DNA from 4 places in the Clostridium sp. DL-VIII genome. Region 1 is predicted to be linked to each of the others. Evidence: riboswitches for the same ligand, from Rfam matches in the RefSeq annotation. Region 1 holds a riboswitch; each other region holds the start of a gene.

Region 1 (3,184 bases):
CATCAAAGTCACTCCTTAATATAAAAGTTAATAATAAACTATATAACTGTATTTAGTAAAACCTTATTTACATTTGTTTCTATTAAATTGTAGCATTTGAAATCCCCATTAGCAATATAATCTACGAAGAATTTGGATGTGATATCAAAACAGAATAAAAAATATAAATAGTTTTAGGGTATAACCTTAATAATTTTGTAATTGATATACCATATCTTTAATAGTATAATCAAATAGGAAGTAAGCCAAGATGGAACATTTGGATATAATTTACTTTCATAGACTTAACTAAGGAGTAGAAAAGATGAATTATATTTTAGCAATGGTAGTATCTCTTTTAGGAGCATTAATTACCATGCCTTTTCTTATGAAGCTAGCTAATAAAGTACAGTTTACGGATAAGCCTAATAAAAGAAAACAGCATAAAATGCCAACACCATTATGCGGAGGTATAGCTTTATACATTGGATTTTTTATATCATATTTTATGTTTTATAAAGACGAAGATCACCCATACAAGCAAGTAACAGTGCTTGTTGCAGCTACTATGATATTATTAATAGGATTAATTGATGATTGGTATAAGACAAAGGGAAAGGAATTTGCCATATTTCCTAGGCTTGTTATTCAATTGTTATCTGCAATTTTAGTATTTAAAGCAAACATTTTTTTTGGAGGATTTACAAATCCATTTACAAGTTCTTATATAGAATTTAGTCCAGTAGTGAAATTTATACTTACGATAACCTGGATATTTGGAGTTACCACTGTAATTAATTGGTCTGATGGAATGGATGGGTTAGCAGGAGGTTTATCCTTAATATCAGCAGCAACTTTTTTTGCAGCAGCAATAATATTAAATCAAGATGAATCAGCAGTAGTATCTATAATGCTTGTGGGAACTATTTTGGGATTTCTATATTATAATAAATTCCCTGCAAAAGTGTTTATGGGGGATTCAGGAGCAAATTTTTTAGGATTTATTTTAAGTATCACAGCATTAGAAGGGGCATTTAAGCAGGCAACTGTTTTAAGTTTGTTTATACCAATATTAGCGTTAGCAGTACCGATTTTTGATAATTTATTTGTTATATTTAAAAGATTTTCTGAAGGGAAACCAGTTTATCAGGCAGATAGAAGTCAAATACATTTTAGACTAGAAGAAAAAGGCTTTACTACTGTTCAAGTTGTTAAATACATAATGTTAATCAGCTTAACTTTTAGTATATTATCCATAATTTTATTATTAGTTAAGAAGTAATAGATAAATAATATAAGACAAGTAACTAAAATTTAGAAATGAAATCTTTACAAGTAAGATTTTCAAAGATATAATAATTAATTATAAGACTTATCAAGAGTGGTGGAGGGACTGGCCCGAAGAAACCCAGCAACCGATATATTTATATATAAGGTGCTAAATCCTGCAGCGTAATAGAGCTGAAAGATAAGGTGTTTTTGATTGCTTTTAAGCCTAAAGGAATGCCTTTAGGCTTTTTATTATGCAAAAAACAATAGAACTAAAAATAGAAAACTGTGCACTGTAAATCACCTAAGCACAATTTTAATATAACTATTGAAATTTAGAGCTGAGCAGCATTTAACTGTAAAATGTAGATTATCTAAGCAAGGTTTTTAAAATTTAAAGTTAAGCAGCATTTAACTGTAAATTGTTAACTGCTAACTGCTAACTGTTAACTGTATAAGGGGGGGCATTATTATAGAATCTTTGAAATTAGATATAAATAGGGAAGAAGTTCTTAGGTATCTTGGCTATAAGGGACAGGATATAGATAAAAACATTAGTATAATGATTCATGAATGCAGAGAGGAAATCAAAAAGATAATTATGCCTAGAGTTGTGTATAGTTATAATGATATAAGGCAAGACGATGAAGGCGTAGAAGTTATTACTACTAATTTGATTTTGAAAGGAAAGGATATACGGGAACATTTAAAAAATTCGAAACAATGCGTACTTATGGCTGTAACATTAGGAAATGAAATTGAAAGGAAAACTAGATTGTATGAGAAAACTAATTTAACAAGAGCGCTTATATTAGATGCTTGTGCTACAACTGCAGTTGAAGAAGTTTGCGATATAGTAGAGATCAATATAAAGGAAAAAGCTATTCAAGAAGGTATGGATATAACTTTTAGGTATAGTCCAGGCTATGGAGATTTACCCTTAGATGTACAAAATAATTTTTTAAGGTCATTAGATGCTCAAAGGAAAATAGGACTTACTGTATCTGAAAATAATTTGTTGTTTCCTAGAAAATCTGTTACGGCTATAATAGGAATAATTGATAATGGAATTAAAAAGAAAAAGAAGAGCTGCAAAGAATGTAATAACTATGAGAATTGCAGCTTTAGAAGAGAGGGAGAAAACTGTGGGGCTTAAAGAATATATAAAGGATAACATATTAATTTTTGATGGAGCAATGGGAACAATGCTTCAAAAAAAAGGTTTAAAACTTGGAGAAAATCCGGAACTTTTAAATATAAAGGAGCCATATATTATAGAGGAAATTCATAAAGAGTATATAAATAGTGGAGCAAATGTGATAACAACAAATACTTTTGGTGCCAATGAACTTAAGCTTAAACTCTGCAATTTAGAAGTTGAAGATGCAGTAGATGCAGCAGTAAAGATTGCTAAAAGAGCTAAAGGTGACAGCAATACATATATTGCTTTAGATATTGGTCCGATAGGTGAACTTTTAGAGCCTATGGGTACTCTAGGTTTTGATAGAGCATATGAGATTTTCAAGCGCCAGGTAATTCAAGGAACTAAATCAGGGGTAGATATAATCCTGATTGAAACAATGACTGATTTATATGAGCTTAAAGCAGCAATACTTGCAGCCAAGGAAAACTCAGATTTACCTGTGTTTTGTACTATGACCTTTGAAGAAAACCTAAGAACTTTTACAGGGTGCTCCCCAGAAGCTATGGTGCTTGTCTTGGAAGGCTTAGGAGTTGATGCACTTGGGGTTAACTGCTCTCTTGGACCAAAACAATTAAAACCTGTAATTGAGGAAATATGCAGTATAGCCCATATACCAGTAATGGTTCAGCCAAATGCAGGACTTCCGACATTATCAATAGGAAATGAGACAAGATATGATGTTACTAAAGAAGAATTCGCAGATACTTTATGCGGTTTTATAGATTCTGGTGT
Region 2 (3,184 bases), 1.9 Mb from region 1:
CCACACTCTCCCCCCTCGAGTTCTGCTATTATTTTTTCTACTACATCTCTTGTTGGGTTTCCTGACCTTGCATAATCATATTTTCCGAAGTTCTCTATATCAAATTGATGAAATGTTGATGTTTGATATATTGGAGTACTTACAGACCCTGTTGTAGGGTCTATATCTCCACTTGCATGTATTAATTTAGTTCCAAAATTCATAATTACACCCCTCTTATTCAGTTAACAGTTAGCAATTAACAGTTAACAATTATTGATTAATTTGCTACGTAAATTCTTTAAATTTTAAAATTATGTTTTTGAAAAGCCGTCAGCTTTTCTTCCTAAACTCTTAATTATTAACTCTGAACTTAGTTAATTGCGTTGTCTAAGTCACCTATTAAGTCATTAATATTTTCTATTCCTACTGATAATCTTAATAGATATTCATCTACACCTAACCTTTGCTTTATTTCTTCTGGAATCTCTGAATGAGTTTGAGTAAATGGATATGTTATTAAGGTTTCCACTCCTCCTAAACTTTCTGCGAATCTTATGACTTTAACACTCTCTAGGATTTTAGGAACTAATGCTTTGTCCTTGACTCTAAAAGATAGTGTTGCTCCAAAACCTGTTGATTGTTTCTTATTTATCTCATATCCTTCTGAACTCTCTAAACCAACATAATAAACTTTTTCTACTTTAGAACTTTTCTCTAAAAATTTTGCTATCTTTATTGCATTTTCTTGAGATCTATCTAATCTTATATGTAATGTCTTTAATCCTCTTAAGACCAACCATGAATCAAATGGAGATAATGTTGCTCCTGTTGACATATGAATCTTTCTAAGCTTTTGCAAAATTTCTTCATCATTTCCAACTATAAATCCTGCCAATAAATCATGGTGTCCACCCAAAAATTTTGTTCCACTATGAATTACTAAATCAGCACCTAATTCCAATGGCTTTTGATAATAAGGTGTTAAAAAAGTATTGTCCACAATTAATAGTAGATTTTTTTCCTTAGTTATTTCTGCTACTGCTTCTATGTCTGTCACCTTCATCATTGGATTCGAAGGAGTTTCTATAAAAACAGCTTTTGTGTTTTCTCTTATAGAGTCTAATATATAATTAATGTTTGTTGTATCAACAAAAGTTACTGTTATCCCAAAATCTCTATAAATGTCATCAAACAACCTATATGTACCTCCATATAAGTCATCAGATAAAATTATATGATCCCCAGATTTAAATAAGTGTATACAGGCATTAACCGCTGCAACTCCTGACGAAAATCCTATTGCTGATTCCCCACCTTCTAAAACAGCTAGTGTTTTTTCGGCTTCTTCGCGTGTTGGATTTTGAGCTCTTGAATAATCATATCCTGTACTATTATTGAGTCCATGATGCTTAAATGTAGCTGACTGATATATTGGAAAACTTATTGCTCCGGTAACTTTGTCCCCACCTGATACCCCACTTACTGCAATTGTTTCAAAAGATTTTTTTAGTGCCATTTTCTTGCCTCCTTAAATTTATATCTTACTTAATGCTTTATTAGTTATTATTTAATATTTATTTATAAGTTATAACTTATCAGCTAATAATATTTTTATTATTTTATAGTAATAAAAAAAGTCACTTCTCAAACAAGAAGTGACTGCATAGTCATAAGTTCTAATAAGACTTAATTCCTCTCATTTTTCAAGATATTCTCTTGCAGGATTTAGCACCAACGAAAAAATTCATTTTAAAAATTTTCTCAGGTTGCCGGGCTTCAAAGGGCCAGTCCCTCCACCGCTCTTAATAAGATTAACTTATATAAATATTCTTTTATTAATATTAATTATACATAGTTAAAAATCCTTGTCAATAAATATCAGTAAATTTATAAGTTTTCTGTAAAATAAATTTTTAAAAGATGATCTTTTAAAAATAATTATTGAATTACTCTCAAAAATCACCTTTTATACATATATTCTAAACTTCTATTCATATCTTAAAGCTTCAATTGGATCAAGACTAGCTGCCTTTTTAGCTGGATAATATCCAAAAAATACACCAATTGCCATTGAAAATGTGAAACTTATTAAAATTGTTGGAATTGATATTGATATTGGTGAATTTAATACTATACAAGCAATTATCCCCATACTGATTCCAAGTACTATTCCTATTGCACCACCTATTGAACATATTATAACCGATTCAGTTATAAACTGCATTTTTATGTGGCTGCTTTTTGCACCAAGGGCTTTTCTTGTTCCTATTTCTCTTGTTCTCTCCGTAACCGATACAAGCATTATATTCATTACTCCTATCCCACCTACAAGTAATGCTATGGCCGCAATTACAGATATTCCCATAGATATCATTCCTAGTACTGAAGTAATTGATTCCGCCTCATTTTTAAGGTTAGAAACTTGTAACTCCCAATATTTATTACTCTTATACAATTTATCCGTGTATTTCTTTATATCTTTAACTAGTTTATCTGAATCAGCATTAGGACTAGGTTTAATCATAAAATAAGAATAATTTTTATTTGTTTGATTAACCTTGGCCGTTGTTACAGGAATATATACATCTGTCTGTATATCTTTTTCAGTTGCTGTAGATCCACCTCCCTCTAAAAATGATGGCGGTTCATACTTGTACACCCCAACAATAACATATGTTTCAATATCATCTTGTATATAAACCTTAATTTCTTTACCTAAAGGATCTGACTTTCCCTTAAATATATTATTAACAAGCTTTTCAGAAACTACAGCACTCTTTTTTATTCCTTTAACATCTTTATCTGAAATGAATCTTCCACTAAGCATCTTTATATTATTTACATCCTTAAAACCATCGTTTACTCCAACAGTTGTTACATTCGCATATAGATATCCATCCTTTACTTTACCACTTCCTTCTTGGGCTGATATACTTATACTGCTTATTCTATCAAAGAATGCATCATGAAGTGCATTTATTTGATCTAGAGATACAAGATCACTATCATCAGGCCTCTTGCTCGAACCACCTTGACTAGAACCGTCTATACTTTTTTCCCTTACATAAACCTGCATATTATTAGCACCTAACTTATCTAGTTCTCCTGATACCTTAGCAGTGATTGCACTTCCAATAGAAACAATGCCTATAACAGCGGATATTCCTATTATTATTCCAAGCATAGTTAATAAAGAACGCAT
Region 3 (3,184 bases), 3.2 Mb from region 1:
TAATTAAGACAATACATGTTACTACCATATAATCTGTTTGGAATCTTTGATAACCATAGCTTATCGCTACTTGACCAAGTCCTCCGCCTCCAATTGTTCCTGCCATTGCTGAATACCCAACAATACTTATTATTGTAAGTGTTATTCCAGATGCTATTGAAGGAATTGCTTCTTTAAGCATAACCTTAAATATAATTTGAGTATTTGATGCCCCAAAGGATTTTGCTGCCTCAATCATTCCTTTATCAACTTCTCTAAGTGCTGATTCTATTATTCTTGCTACAAATGGAGCTGCTGCAATCGTAAGTGGAACAATAGCTGCCTCTGTCCCTATTGATTTTCCAGCAATAAATCTAGTTAAAGGTATTATTGCAACCATTAATATGATAACTGGAAAACTTCTTAATATATTAATTATTAAATCTAAAACAGTATAAACAACTTTATTAGGTTTTAATCCATCCTTTGCAGTAACTGTTAAGATTATTGCAGGTATGAATCCTAAAATAAGTGAACCAATAGTTGATGCAAAAACCATCTCTAATGTTTCTATTAAAGCTTTTACTATTATCGCATTCATTATTCAATTACCTCCAATAAGATATCTCTATTTTCAAGATATTTTATAACCTTGTCCTTATCTTCTTCTTTAATATTTATTACAAGCCCCCCTAGTACTTCACTTCTAAATCTTTCAAGCTTACCCCAAACTATTGAAAAATCTATTTCGAGTTCTCTTGCCATTTTGGTTATAAGCGCATTTTCTGATGAATCACTTGGGAAGAATAGCTTAATATTAACTCCCTCATCAGGTAATAATTCATCATCTTCTTCACCCAAGAATTTCTTAAGAGACTTTCCAGGCTTTAAGAATAAATCTTCTGCTCTTCCTTCTGCTTTTATTTCTCCACCATCTAATAATGCAACTTTTTCACATATTTCTTTTATTACTTCCATTTGATGAGTAACCATGACTATTGTAATTCCTAGTTCTTTATTTATCTTAGAAAGTAATGCCAAAATATCTTTTGTAATCTTAGGATCTAAAGCTGATGTCGCTTCGTCACAAAGTAATACCTTAGGATCTAATGCTAATGCTCTTGCTATTGCTACTCTTTGTTTCTGACCACCACTAAGCTCGGATGGCTTGCTTAATTTTTTATCTTTTAATCCAACTAAATCCAGTAATCTTGATACCTTGTCCTTGATTTCGTTTTTATTATATCCCCACACTTCAAGTGGAAGAGCTACATTATCAAAAACATTCTTTCTCTGCATAAGATTGAAATTTTGAAAAATCATCCCCAAATCTTTTCTAAATTCCCTTAAACTTCTGCCATCTAATGAAGAAACTTCTTTCCCCATTACATTTATTGATCCTCCATCATAAGATTCAAGACCGTTAATGCATCTAAGTAATGTAGATTTTCCTGCACCACTATGACCTATTATTCCATAAATTTCGCCTTCTTTAATGTTTAGCGATACATCTTTTATAACTTGTGCTTCCCCAAAATTTTTAATTACGTGTTTAATTTCTATCAAAACACATTTCCTCCTTTGACTTTGTTTTGTTAGTTTCCGGATAACTAAGGCAGCAAAATAAAATAATTATTAATCACTTTAATAATGCACCTCAAAACAAAAGCGCCAGAGAATAAATCTCCAGCGCATAAATACCACTCAAATTTATCCTCTCATCTTTCAGCTACTCTGCTGCTGGAATTAGCACCATATAAATATTGAGATAAACAATATTTCGGTTGCCGGGTTTCATAGGGCCAGTCCCTCCACCACTCTTGATAAGACATCAGATTATTTAATTTAGTTTCTTAAATGATTATATAAACAATTTTTTCATTTGTCAACATCTAAAAACCAACCACAAAATCCAATTAATTTATTCAATTCAAAGCATTATGCTCGGATTACTATAATTATTATATATATTCTGTAATTATTTTGCAAGAACTTTTTCCTAATTTAAAATAATTTCCAATACAAACGATTATTTCAAAGTAAATACTTATAAATTTCTAAAATAGAACCATGCATATACTAGAGAAATCTGTTTATGCATGGCTTTCTATTCTATCATCTTTTTTATTGTTTCATGTGATTTAAGCTACATTTTTTTCTTTGGCTATACTTGTTACTGTGCTCCAATTTGCTGAACATTTAGGAGATATTTCTACATGTTTTTTTATATATGCTGTCATTAAGCTTCTTACCTGTCCATCATCACCAAGAGCCTTGCCAGAATCATAAGTTACTATGCTTGGATCAGTATTGCTCAATCCTGCTGCCTTCATAAAACCGCCACCGCCATTATATCTGTAATTATTGATTGCAACAGTAAATTCATCTGAATCTTTTACCTCTACTCCATTGACTTTTAAGTTCTTTATTCTATTTCCTGAAATAACTCTTCCAGTTTCTTTATCAACAGTACATGCAGGCTGAGTTAAATCTATATCATAAGTTGCACCATATAGTTGATCTAAGTTATAATCAGGAATATTTAATACTGAATCTTTAGTTATTGCTGAATTATTTCCACTTGTTTGGGCATAATACCTAACTGAATATTCCATCCAATCTTTTAACTGTCTGCCGTTCATCTTAACTCCATATAAAAAGTTTTCAAAAACATAAACCGCCATCATATCTTTAATGGTAATATCACCACTTGGTATATATGCAGTTTCACTTAATGGTGCTGCTATAGACAATTGTGTTCCTGCACTTTCTTTTTGAACTTCATTAATTAATTCCATAATTGCTGTCGGCTTACTAGTTTGATCCTTTCCAGTAAATTCTCCAGTTGAAGTTCCAATCTTTGTGTTTACATATTTTATTGTAGCATCTTCATATGGATTGATTAAATTAACTATGTCTGGATCATCTTGTATACTATTATCTATATCAACATTCTTTGTTGAAAGCCCAGAAACTTTCCCATTTGAATCAACATTGATATTTATTTGTGCAATTCCTGTTGCCCCTTTAGTTGATTCAACTATTGGAACGATTTTACCTTCAGGATTCTTTTTAGTTAAGTCATTAACCTTTAGATGAGTATGCCCTGCAACAATTGCATCTATACCGCTAACTTGAGTTGCTATTGCATTAACTTCATTTTCTGGCAAAACATCTGCAGCACTTTCTTGACCACTATGTGCTG
Region 4 (3,184 bases), 1.4 Mb from region 1:
ATAAATTTAAATCTGTGGATAATTGTTATAAATGGCCATTTTATTATAGTTAAATGGGATAAAAAATAAGGTGGAATAATTTTTGGGCTTGAATAGATATCAGAGAAAAATATATAGTAAAGTTAATGCTAATGGAAATAAGAAAGGTTATAGCTTAACTTAGCAACTAATAATTTCAGCTTTGGTTATGCTTGACTTGTATTTCTTAAAATATTGAAGTATTAAGTAAATTATAAAAAGAATAGGAAAAATAAATACGAAAGCTTAGAGGAAAATTATGAATATTTGTATAGAAACAGAAAGACTTATATTAAGAAAGTTTAATAATGATGATGCGTCAAAGCTGCAAGAAATATGCGGTGAACAATACATATTAAAATGGATGCCAGACTGGGGAGTTTCAATGGAAGTCAGAAAAGAATGGCTGAAGGCGTTGATTGAGCAATATAAGAGCATAGATAAAGAAAATATAAGAGTATGTCTTGCTGTAACTCTTAAAGATAATGGAAAATTAATAGGAATGATAGCGATACAAAATAAGGAAGAAGTAAATAATGAGACTGAGCTGGCCTATTTCATAACAGAAAACTTGAGTAATAAAGGATATATAACAGAAGCTTCCAAAGCCATAACTATATGGGCACTGAATAATTTTCAGCTAGATTATATAATTGCAATAATAGAACCAGATAATGTTCAATCTCAAAGGGTAATTGAAAAATGCGGCTTCATAAAACAAGGAACAAAGCATGTTGTAAATACTGGTGAAGAATATGAAAAATCTTATTATTATTATAGATTATATAATAAATGTTGATAATATCTAATGAAGGTATTGACATTATAATAAAACAAACATATACTAATCCTATAGGAAAAAACGAAAATTAAATAACTTATCAAGAGTGGTGGAGGGACTGGCCCCGTGAAACCCGGCAACCGATTATAAAATACAAATAATTAGGTGCCAAATCCTGCAGTTTAGGCTGAAAGATAAGAGAGCAAATTTTTATGCGATGATGCACTAGAGTTTAATCTCTAGTGCTTTATTTTTAATAAGCTTTAGGCGCAAAATAATAAACATAGTATAGAATGAAGTATTTTTCATAAATTTCAATCTATTATTTACTTTCATGCATTCAATCTTTATTTTGCTGTTAATGTGAAATGGAGATTTTTATATCAAAATATATGTGACTATTTTGATAAGAATTATTAAAGTATAGAAATAAATAAAAATGGGGGAAAAAATATGCCAGAATTAAGCAATAGGTTAGATTGGTTTTCAGAATCTATAATAAGAAAAATGACAAGAATAGCCAATAAATATGGAGCAATAAATCTTTCACAAGGATTTCCAGACTTTGATCCACCAAAAGAAATATTAGATGGATTAAAGGAAGTTTCAGATAAAGGACCTCACCAATATTCAATTACATGGGGAGCGCAAAACTTTAGAGAGAAATTAGCATTAAAACAAGAAAAGTTCATGGGAATTAATATAAATCCAGAGGAAAATGTACTGGTGACCTGTGGAAGCACAGAAGCAATGATGTGCGCAATGATGAGTGTATGCAATCCAGACGATAAGGTTATAGTATTTTCACCATTTTATGAAAATTATACTGCGGACACAATTCTATCAGGTTCAAAACCTATATATGTTGAACTAAAGCCACCAGCATTTAAATTTGATAAAGAAGATTTAAGAAATGCATTTAAGCAAAAGCCAAAAGCACTTATACTTTGCAATCCATCAAATCCTACAGGTAAGGTATTTACTGAAGAGGAGCTTTTATATATAGGAAGTCTTGCTAAAGAATATGATACTTTTGTAATTACTGATGAAGTTTATGAGCACATAATATTTAAGCCATACAAGCATACTTATTTAGCAGCACTAGACGGAATGTTTGAAAGAACCATATCCTGCAGCTCTTTATCAAAAACATATTCAATTACAGGCTGGAGGCTTGGATATATTATAGCCAGTAAAGCAGTAATAGAAAATTGTAAGAAAGTTCATGACTTTTTAACAGTAGGAGCAGCAGCGCCTCTTCAAGAAGCGGCCATTAAGGGATTAGAATTTGGAGAAGAGTATTATGAAGTGCTAAATGAACTCTATGAAAATAAGAAAAAATTATTTTTAAGTGGATTAGATGAAATAGGGCTTAAGTATTATGAACCTCAAGGAGCATATTATGTCATGGTTGATATATCTGAATTTGGATATGAGGACGACTATGAATTCTGCAGGTGGCTTGCAAAAGAAATTGGAGTAGCAGCAGTTCCCGGTTCAAGCTTCTTCAGAGAAAAAGTAAATAATTATATAAGATTTCATTTTGCTAAGAAGGAAGAAACTTTAAAAGAAGCTCTTAAGAGACTTGAAAAACTTAAGGAATATAAAAAATAAATAGTTAATTACACCAATGATAAAAGCTATAGTTACAATACATTGGGGATTAAATACAATAACAATAAATTTCAGGGGGAATAAAAAATGAAGATTTTAAAAAAGTTAGCAGTACTAGTTGTTTTAGGAACAATAGGAGCAAGCTTAGCTGCTTGCGGAAGCAGTAAAGAAAGTGCAAAAACAGATAGCAAAGAAGGAAATAAGAATATTGTAGTAGGTGTTTGCCCAGGACCTTATGGGGATATGGTTAAGGAAGCGTTAGCTCCAGTGCTCAAAGCTAAGGGATATACAGTTACAACTAAGGAATTTAGTGATTACATTCAACCGGATAAAGCATTAGATAACAAGGAAATAGATGCAAATTTATTTCAACATACTGAGTATTTAAAAAAATTCAGCGCAGATAATAATTTGAATATTTCACCAGTAATAGTTGTACCAACTCTTGGAATGGGGATATTCTCAAATACAATAACTTCTTTAGATCAATTAAAGGATGGAGCAAAAGTAGCAATACCAAATGATGCATCAAACTTAGCAAGAGCCTTAAAATTATTAAAAGACAATGGAGTTATTAAATTAAAGGATAATATCGATGAAACAAAAGCGACTGAAAAAGATGTTGCTGAAAATCCTAAAAATATCAAATTTACTCCAATTGAAGGAGCGCAGCTTGCAAGAAGCATAGATAGTGTTGATGCTGCAGCAATTCCTGGAAATTTTGCTTTTGCCTCTAAATTTGATTATTCTAAAGCTTTAGCTGTTGAAAAA

What was found. A riboswitch is a leader RNA that binds a small molecule or an ion and turns the genes downstream of it on or off. The one in region 1 is predicted to bind S-adenosylmethionine.
Region 2: linked by a shared signal. The riboswitch ahead of CDLVIII_RS02760 (PLP-dependent aspartate aminotransferase family protein) and the one ahead of CDLVIII_RS11310 (vitamin B12 dependent-methionine synthase activation domain-containing protein) in region 1 are both predicted to bind S-adenosylmethionine.
Region 3: linked by a shared signal. The riboswitch ahead of CDLVIII_RS25940 (methionine ABC transporter ATP-binding protein) and the one ahead of CDLVIII_RS11310 (vitamin B12 dependent-methionine synthase activation domain-containing protein) in region 1 are both predicted to bind S-adenosylmethionine.
Region 4: linked by a shared signal. The riboswitch ahead of CDLVIII_RS17740 (pyridoxal phosphate-dependent aminotransferase) and the one ahead of CDLVIII_RS11310 (vitamin B12 dependent-methionine synthase activation domain-containing protein) in region 1 are both predicted to bind S-adenosylmethionine.

Annotation. Positions count from the first base shown of each region.
Region 1 is NZ_CM001240.1:2,474,289-2,477,472, forward strand. Features, by position in the region: gene CDLVIII_RS11300 (S-ribosylhomocysteine lyase) at 1-3, opposite strand, end outside; gene CDLVIII_RS11305 (MraY family glycosyltransferase) at 305-1,261, shown strand; SAM riboswitch class I at 1,349-1,454, shown strand; gene CDLVIII_RS11310 (vitamin B12 dependent-methionine synthase activation domain-containing protein) at 1,721-2,404, shown strand; gene CDLVIII_RS11315 (homocysteine S-methyltransferase family protein) at 2,394-3,184, shown strand, end outside.
Region 2 is NZ_CM001240.1:566,578-569,761, reverse strand. Features, by position in the region: gene CDLVIII_RS02765 (aminotransferase class I/II-fold pyridoxal phosphate-dependent enzyme) at 1-203, opposite strand, end outside; gene CDLVIII_RS02760 (PLP-dependent aspartate aminotransferase family protein) at 353-1,498, opposite strand; SAM riboswitch class I at 1,676-1,794, opposite strand; gene CDLVIII_RS02755 (ABC transporter permease) at 1,970-3,184, opposite strand, start outside.
Region 3 is NZ_CM001240.1:5,697,527-5,700,710, forward strand. Features, by position in the region: gene CDLVIII_RS25935 (methionine ABC transporter permease) at 1-580, opposite strand, end outside; gene CDLVIII_RS25940 (methionine ABC transporter ATP-binding protein) at 580-1,545, opposite strand; SAM riboswitch class I at 1,695-1,809, opposite strand; gene CDLVIII_RS25945 (5'-nucleotidase C-terminal domain-containing protein) at 2,121-3,184, opposite strand, start outside.
Region 4 is NZ_CM001240.1:3,843,970-3,847,153, reverse strand. Features, by position in the region: gene CDLVIII_RS17745 (GNAT family N-acetyltransferase) at 278-817, shown strand; SAM riboswitch class I at 894-1,000, shown strand; gene CDLVIII_RS17740 (pyridoxal phosphate-dependent aminotransferase) at 1,253-2,413, shown strand; gene CDLVIII_RS17735 (MetQ/NlpA family ABC transporter substrate-binding protein) at 2,501-3,184, shown strand, end outside.